Regions from separate parts of the Duganella sp. 3397 genome, predicted to be linked through region 2. Evidence: predicted binding sites of a transcription regulator. Region 2 holds the regulator's gene; the other holds the start of a gene.

The links. The regulator LexA, encoded in region 2, represses DNA repair genes until DNA is damaged. The targets are predictions, from matches to a motif close to ACTGTATNNNNATACAGT.
Positions count from the first base shown of each region.
Region 1: a site for LexA is predicted at 2,749-2,766, ahead of imuA (translesion DNA synthesis-associated protein ImuA). Genes of this name have one in related genera too.

Region 1 is NZ_JAVDVB010000006.1:7,304-11,718, forward strand. Features, by position in the region: gene J2X54_RS19850 (peptidase M61) at 1-380, shown strand, start outside; gene J2X54_RS19855 (hypothetical protein) at 411-758, shown strand; gene J2X54_RS19860 (alpha/beta fold hydrolase) at 759-1,517, opposite strand; gene J2X54_RS19865 (antitoxin Xre-like helix-turn-helix domain-containing protein) at 1,636-2,148, shown strand; gene J2X54_RS19870 (RES family NAD+ phosphorylase) at 2,145-2,615, shown strand; gene imuA (translesion DNA synthesis-associated protein ImuA) at 2,801-3,556, shown strand; gene J2X54_RS19880 (DNA polymerase Y family protein) at 3,489-4,415, shown strand, end outside.
Region 2 is NZ_JAVDVB010000010.1:108,688-113,102, reverse strand. Features, by position in the region: gene J2X54_RS24355 (DUF5695 domain-containing protein) at 1-1,116, shown strand, start outside; gene lexA (transcriptional repressor LexA) at 1,233-1,871, shown strand; gene J2X54_RS24345 (cystathionine gamma-synthase family protein) at 1,906-3,150, opposite strand; gene purF (amidophosphoribosyltransferase) at 3,243-4,415, opposite strand, start outside.

The DNA of each region.
Region 1 (4,415 bases), on a different contig from region 2:
ACACCGACAAGCAGACGCCGTTCCTCAAGGCCCAGGAAGACCTGAGCAAGTCGGCCAACTTCCAGTACTCGCTCGGTTTCTCGGTGGGCGCCGAGGGCAAGCTCGAGTCGTTCATCTGGGAAGGCATCGGCTTCAAGGCCGGCCTGTCGGGCAACTCCACCCTGCTGGCGGTCAATGGCCGCGCCTACAAGCCAGACGTGCTGCGCGCGGCGATCACCGCTGCCAAGGGCGGCAAGGAGCCGATCCAGCTGCTGGTGAAAAAAGGCAACCTGTACACCACGTATGCGATCGATTACCACGACGGTTTGAAATACCCGCGCCTGGAACGGATCAAGGGCACGCCTGACCGCCTGGAAGCAATTCTGCAACCGATGAAGTAAGATGGCTCAACGCCCTAACCTGAGGACAATATGAGCAACAATACTGACATTCAACTGAGCGGTCCCTTCAAGGCCACCGACGGCGCCGGCCGCGCCCACGATGCCAAGGCGATCCGTATCTTCGACGAAGGCTACGGCGCCATCGAGGTGTACGTGGACTTTGCCGGCTCGGTCCAGGGCTTGCACAAGGACAAGTCCCTGATCGACGCCGTGGTGGCGCAACTGCGCACCGTCGGCTACCAGGGCCCGGCCCTCACGGCCGGCGACCCGGTACTGCAAGAGAGCAAATTGCTGGTGCTCGAAGCCCCGGACGAGTTCAACACCTTTGCCGCCGGCAAGGGCTGGAAGGACCTGGCCGAGGAATTTGGCGACGAGTAGTTATTTAAGATAGCGGCGGCTCCACGCCGCGATCAAGTCCGCCACGTACACCGCATCGTCGCGCCGGGTCAGCAAATGGTCGGCGGTATCGAGCGATACAAAGCTTTTCGGGTGCCTGGCGGCAGTCACGATTTCCATCGCATTGGCCACCGGCACGGTATCGTCGCCCGGGGCGTGCATCACCAGCAAGGCGCGCTTCAAGCCGGCAATCTTCGGTTTGATTCGATACGCTTCGGCGTCCTCGAAAAACTGGCGCCTGATGCGGAATGGCCGTCCGGCCAGCGGCACCATGGCCTCCCCTTGCTCTCTGATCAGTTCCAGGTACTTGCTGCCGAACAGGCTGGGCATATGGGTGGGATCGCTCGGTGAGCCTATCGTCACTACTGCTGTCGCTTCGGCAATCTGCTCGGCCGCCGCCAGCACGGCCGTGCCACCCAGGCTATGGCCGATCAACAACTGCGGCGCCGCGTGCTGGGTGCGCAGGAAGTCGGCAGCGGCCACCAGGTCGGCCACGTTCGAGGAAAAATTGGTATCGGCAAAATCGCCTTCGCTGCCACCGAGACCCGTAAAATCGAAACGCAGCACGGCGATGCCGTGCGCGGCCAGCGACTGCGCCAGCCGGTGGGCGCCGATCGCATCCTTGCCGCACGTAAAACAATGGGCAAACAGCGCGTAGGCGCGGATGTCGCCGTCTGGCGCGTCGAGCTTGGCAGCCAGTTTGAGGCCGTTGGAGATAAATTCCTGTCTTTGAGAACGCATGCAAACTCCTGCAACTTCGATGAGGGCGTACTCTGACGCATAAGTGGTGGCGGGACAAGATAATTAGCGCTTGCACTCCATCTCATTTGAGCTAACATATAGCCTCAAAGGAGGCGCCATGTCCGATTCCATCAAAAAACCTGTGCCGGCATCGCGCCCGGCCGGCATCAAGATTCCTAAGGTAGCAAAAAAGACGTCCGGTAGTGTCGATGGCCTGGCACTGTTCAACCTCAATCCGCAAAGCCGCATCGCGGTGATTCGCCAGGGTATTCCGGCATCGACCATCACCAGCCTGTCGTCACGCATGGGCATGAGCAAGGAAACCTTGCTCAGCAGCCTGGGCCTGTCGCGCGCGACCATCAGCCGCAAGGAAAAAGATGCCATCGTGCTGTCCAGCGATGAATCGGAACGGGTGCTGGGTGTGGAAAACCTGATCGGCCTGGTGCAAAACATGGTCGAAGAGTCGGGCGACCCCAAAGGCTTCGATGCGGCGCGCTGGGTATCGGAGTGGCTCACCTCGCCATTGCCGGCGCTCGCTGGCGCCACTCCCGCCAGTTACATGGACACGTTCGAGGGCCAGAAGCTGGTGGCAGAGTTGCTTGCCATGAGCCAGAGCGGCGCTTACGCATGACGGTGGCGGTCTGGCGCATTGCGGTGGAAGCGGCCAGCTATACCGCCAACGACTTGAGCGGCACCGGCGCCAGGCTCACGGGCGGACGCTGGAACAGCAGGGGTACGCCTGTCGTCTATTGCGCCGTCAACATCGCACTGGCCACGATCGAGACGGTGCAGTATCTGAAGGTCGGCGGCCTGCCCTACAACCGCTACCTGGTACGCATCGATATTGCCGATGATGTGTGGAACGCTTGCACGGTACTCGCACCGTTGCCCGGGGGCTGGGACGCGATTCCTGCCGGCCTCAGTGCCCGGGCAGCGGGCGACGCCTGGATCGCCTCCGGCGCCAGTGCGCTGCTGCGCGTGCCCTCGGTCATGGTGCCGGACGAAGACAATATCCTGATCAATCCCCAGCATCCCGACGCTGCGGCCATTACCGCGACCACGCTCAAGCGCTGGTTGTACGATCCGCGCCTGTTCTAAACCTCGATACAGCCGGCGGGCCCACCCATCCTGCACATGGCCTCGCTGCTGGAGGCGGTGAGCCCCGTGCGCGACCTGTGGCCAACACACTTGAAGTAAATCGGCCTTGCGCCACGGCGGCAACGGCGCTTATACTGTACATCCATACAGTATCAACTTGCCAACTCGATGTTGCCCTTGCCGCCATGCTCACGCCACCACTCGCCATTACCACCGCAGCCGCGCAGGCTGGCCGCCTGGCCATGCGCGATGTGTGGCGGGCCAGCGAGTTGGCCATTTCGCGCTCCACCACCTGCACCACCGGGCACCAGCTTCTGGACAGCGAACTGCCCAATAATGGCTGGCCGCGCTCGGCACTGATCGAACTGCTGGTGCAGCAACACGGCATCGGCGAAATGCAGTTGTTAAAACCGGTACTGGCCAGCCTGTCGGCGCGCCAGCGCGTGGCGCTGGTACAGCCGCCGTATCTGCCGCACGCCATGGCGTGCCGCGCCTGGCAAGTGAATGACCGCAACCTGCTGTGGCTCAAGCCTGCCAGCAGTGCCGACGCGCTGTGGTCGGCCGAACAAATCCTCAAGAACGGCTCGTGCGGCGCGGTGCTGCTGTGGCAGGCCAATGTGCGGCCCGAAGCGCTGCGCCGGCTTAACCTGGCCGCGCAAAGCACCGACACCTGGTTGTGGCTGCTGCGCCCGATCGCGGCGGCAGCCGATGCGTCGCCCTCGCCGCTGCGCATGACCTTGCGTCCGGCCCCCGGTGGCATCTCGGTGGACATCATCAAGCGCAAGGGCCCGCACTGCGACCAGCCCCTGTTTATCCCCCTGGGCGATATGCCGGTACCGCTGCATATCCCGTTACAACCTGCCACCCACGATCATGAAACTGATGTTAAGCGTCCACCTGCCGTTGTTGCCGCTCGAAGCGCAACGACCGTGCTGGTCTGAGCCGGCGCCCATGGTCGTCGTCGAGCACGGACTGGTGCTCGCCATGTCGCGCCAGGCCGCGCAGGCTGGCGTGCGCCTGGGGATGCGTGGTGGCGGCGTGGCGGCCATCGCGCCTGACACCACCGTGCTCGAGCGCGCAGCCGACAAGGAAGACCAGGCGCTGGACGCCATCGCCACCGCGCTGATGCAGTACACACCCGACATCACGTATCAACCCGACTGGTCGCTGCTGCTGGACGTGAGCGCCAGTCTCACGCTGTTCAGGGGCCCACACGCGCTGTGCCTGCGCGTGCTGCGCAGCGTGGCCGCGCTCGGCTTCACGCTGCAACTGGGCGCCGCGCCCACCGCTGAAGGCGCCTGGTTGCTGGCCCGTAACGCGCCGTCCAAGGATCAGCCCAAGGGCCGCCGCGTGGCCTCGATGGAGCGCCTGCAACAACGGCTCAACCAGCTGCCGTGCGAGCTGATCCCGGCTGCCGTGCCCTTCCAAGGCTGGCTCACCGATATCGGCGCGCGCAACCTCGGTGCCTTGCGCCGGCTGCCGCGCGCCGGGCTGTTACGGCGCACCGACAAGCACCTGCTGGCCGCGCTCGACCGCGCCTACGGCGAGGCGCCGGAAATGTTCGAGTGGATCAAGCCGCCGCTGCACTTTTCCGCCCGCATCGAAACCTTCGAACGCGTGGAGCACGCCGACGCCTTATTACACGGGGCGTCGAGCCTGATCCTGCAACTGGTGGGCTGGCTCACCGCCATGCAGCAGGCGGTGCGCGCGTTCACGCTGTACCTCGAACATGAACGCGGCCGCGCGGCGGTGGCGCCCACGGCGCTCGACATCATGCTGGCCGAGCCGGCATGGCACGAG
Region 2 (4,415 bases):
GACGCGGGCGACCTGGGCCGCGCCTACAACTATCCGCACGTGGCCATCGGCCACTGGGTGCTGTACCGGCTGGCGCGCAATCACGTGGGCCTGGTCACGGCGCACGACTGGCGCTGGTATCTGCAGCACGCCTACCAGACCACGGTGGCGATGATGCGCGACGCCCCCGAATACACGCGGTTCGGCCTGATGGAAGGCGACGTCTTCCTCGACATCCTGACCGACCTGCAACACGAGGGCATGACGGTCGAAGCGGCCGACATGCGGCGCATGATGCAGCAACGCGCCGACCACTGGCGTACCCTCGCCTTCCCGTTCGGCAGCGAAATGGCGTGGGACTCCACCGGCCAGGCCGAGGTGTACGCCTGGATGCGCCATTTCGGCTACCAGCGGCAAGCCGACATTACGCGCGAAGTGATACTCGGCTACGATCCGGCCATGCCCAGCTGGGCCTACAACGGCAATGCCCGCCGCTACTGGGACTTCCTGTACGGCGGCAAGACCGCGCGCATCGAGCGCCAGGTGCACCACTACGGCTCGACCTTGAACGCGGTGCCGCTGTTCGACGCCTACCGCGCCAATCCGGCCGACTTGCACTTGCTGCGCGTGGCCTACGGCGGCCTGCTGGGCGGCATCACCAATATCGACCGCGACGGCTTCGGCTCGGCCGCCTTCCACGCCTGGCCCGACATGATGCGCTGGGATGCCTACAGCGGCGACTACGGCATGGGCTTCTACGGCCACGCCATTGCCAGCGCCAGTTACGTGCTCAAGGATCCGACCTTCGGCTGGCTGGCGTTTGGCGCCAACCTCGACGAGCAGGCCGACGGCCTGATTCGCATCGTGCCGCGCGACAGCGCCCGCACCCGCCTGTTCGTGGCGCCGGCGCGCGCCTGGATCACGCTCGAAGCCGGCAAGATCGACAGCGCCACCTACGATCCGCGCAGCGGCGCCATCACACTGGAGCTGGCGGCGGCAAGCGTGCAAACGCCCGCTGCGCGGCTGCGGGTGGAAAGTCCCAGGCAGTTGAAGGCCGGTGAATTGTTAATTGAGCGCGGCAGTTACGTGGTGCCATTGGCCAAAACTGCCCGGCGCGTCGTGCTGGAGCCGCTCTGAGACGGGCCTGTAACAACTTTTTTCACATTATTTCGCCTGATGCAAGAAATTCTCTTGCATTGGCGCGCATACTGTACAAAAATACAGACTGTCTATATACACAGCCTACTGACCCCATGATCAAGCTCACCGCACGCCAGGAACAAATTCTCAATCTGATCAAGGACGCCATCGAAAACACCGGCTTCCCGCCCACGCGCGCCGAGATCGCCAACGAGCTGGGCTTCAAGTCGGCCAACGCCGCCGAAGAGCACTTGCAGGCGCTGGCGCGCAAGGGCGCGATCGAAATCGCGGCCGGCACGTCGCGCGGCATCCGCCTGCTCGGTGTGCATGCGGAGCCGGCCGCCGCCAGGATTCCACCTTCGTTGATGATGTCGCTGCCGCTGATCGGCCGCGTGGCTGCCGGTTCGCCCATCCTGGCGCAGGAAAACCTGGAGGCGAGCTACAGCGTGGATCCGGCCATGTTCTCGGCCAAGCCCGACTACCTGCTCAAGGTGCGCGGCGAATCGATGCGCGACGCCGGCATCATGGACGGCGACCTGCTGGCGGTGAAAAAGATCGACAGCGCCAAGAATGGCCAGATCGTGGTGGCGCGCATCGGCAACGAAGTGACGGTCAAGCGCTACCGCAAGACCGGCTCGCTGGTGGAGCTGCTGCCGGAAAACCCGGAGTTCAAGATCATCAAGGTCGATCCGGAGGCGGACGAGTTTGCGCTCGAAGGCCTGGCAGTAGGCTTGATGCGTACCTGGCACTAAAAAACAAGGACCGCCGCGGCGGTCCTTTTTGTTTTCAGCATCCTTCCAGGGCGCAGCTGAAGTCTTCCAGCAGGTCGTCCTCATCCTCGATGCCGACCGACACCCGTATCAGCGACTCCGCAATCCCCATCGACGCGCGCCGCTCGGCGCCCATCTCGTAGAAGATCGTGTGCGCCACCGGGATGATCAGGGTGCGCGTGTCGCCGAGGTTCGATGCCGGAATCGCCAGTTTCAGGCGATTGAGGAAATCGAAGCAGTCGATGCCGTCCTTCAGTTCAAAACTCAGCAGCGAACCATGCTTGCGGAACAGCTCGGAGCTGATGCCATGCTGCGGATGCGAGGCCAGGCCCGGGTAGTACACCGCCGCCACGCGCTCGTCCGATTCCAGCAGCCTGGCCAGCGCCAGCGCGTTGCTGCTGGTGCGCTCCATGCGCAGCGCCAGGGTTTCGGCGCCCACCGCGATATGGTGCGCGGCCTCTGGCGCCAATGACGCACCGAAGTCGCGCAGCGCCTTGGCGCGGATTTGCGCCAGGCCCCATTGCAGCGGCTGCGCCTTTTTATAGTTCTCGTAGATGTTCGGGAACCGGGTCCAGTCATAGGCGCCGGTATCGGTGATGCTGCCACCCAAAGCGTTGCCGTGGCCGCCGATCGACTTGGTCAGTGCATTGACCACCAGGCCGGCGCCGACCGACTTGGGCCGGAACAAATACGGCGTGGTCATGGTGTTATCGACCACGTACAGGATGCCGCGCGCCTGGCACAGTTCGCCAATACGCTTGAGGTCGGCCACCTGCGTGCGCGGGTTGGCGATGGTTTCCACGAACACCACGCGGGTGTTGTCGGTGATGGCCGCCGCCACGTTGGCGACGTCGGTGGCATCGACGAACGACACGCCCACGCCCTGCGCCATGGTGGTTTGCCACAGGCTGTTGGTATTACCGAACAAGAACGACGACGACACCACGTGGTCGCCGGTACGCAGCAGCGCCTGGAACACGGCGCCGATCGCGCCCATGCCGGTGGCGAAGCAGATCGTGCCCACGCCCTGCTCCATCTGGTTGACCTTGTCTTCCAGCGCGGCGATGGTCGGGTTGCCCTGGCGGCCGTAGCGAAAGCCCGGCTCCTTGCCCTGGAATACCGATGCTAGCTGGCGCGCATCGGCGTAGCCGAAAGCCACCGAGGTGTGGATCGGCTTGTGCAGCGATCCGTGCTCGATGCCCTTCTGGCGGTCGTTGTGCAGGATGGTGGTGGTGAAGCCGTAGTTTTTCTTGTCGGTCATGGTCTGCCCAATTCAAACCCGCACCGCCACAACCGGGGTCGGACCCCTGCTGGGTCAGACCCCATGACGTGGGTGTGCGGGGTAAAACGTCATCAGCCTTCGTTGGCCAGGTTCAGGTTCAGCTGCGAGCGGCCTGCGTCTTCCGGCTTGGCGGCCTTGGTCGGGTTGTTGCGCTCGTTTTCCAGCTTGTCCAGGTACTCGCGGCTGACGTCGCCGGTGATGTAGACGCCGTCGAAGCACGACGCCTCGAAGCTGGTCAGCTCCGGGTTGACGTCGGAAATGGCCTGCTTGAGCGCTTCGATGTCCTGGTACACCAGGGCGTCGGCGGTGATCTCGCGGCACACTTCTTCCACCGTGCGGCCGTGGGCGATCAGCTCGTCGCGGGTCGGCATGTCGATGCCGTACACGTTCGGGTAGATCACCGGTGGCGCAGCCGAAGCGAAGATCACTTTCTTGGCGCCGGAGTCGCGCGCCATTTGCACAATCTCGCGGCTGGTGGTGCCGCGCACGATGGAGTCGTCCACCAGCAGCACCACTTTGTCCTTGAACTCGTCCGGAATCGCGTTGAGCTTCTGGCGCACCGATTTTTTACGTGCAGCCTGGCCGGGCATGATGAAGGTACGGCCGATGTAGCGGTTCTTGATGAAGCCTTCGCGGTATTCCTTGCCCAGCGCCAGCGCCAGCTGGATCGCTGCCGGACGCGACGAATCAGGAATCGGCATGACCACGTCGATATCGTCAGCCAGGCCTTCGCGCTGGATTTTCTTGGCCAGGTATTCGCCCATTTTCAGGCGCGTGCTGTACACCGAAGCGCCGTCGATGACCGAGTCGGGGCGGGCCAGGTACACGAATTCGAACACGCACGGGTTGAGCGACGGGTTGTCGGCGCACTGGCGCGTGTGCAGCTGCTTGTCGTTGTCGATGAACACGGTTTCGCCCGGCGCGATATCGCGCACGAAGCGGAAGCCCATGCCTTCGAGCGCCACCGATTCGGACGCGATCAGGTATTCGTTGCCTTGCTCGGTTTCATTGATGCCCAGGCACAGCGGACGAATGCCGTACGGATCGCGGAAGGCCAGCAAACCAACGCCAGCGATTTGCGCCACGGCCGCATAGCCGCCGCGGACGCGGCGCATCAAGACGGTCACTGCCTGGAAAATGGTTTCGGCGTCGATCGAGATATCGACCGTGGCCTTCTGGATTTCGTGGGCCAGCACGTTGAGCAACACTTCCGAGTCGGAATCGGTGTTGATGTGGCGGCGGTC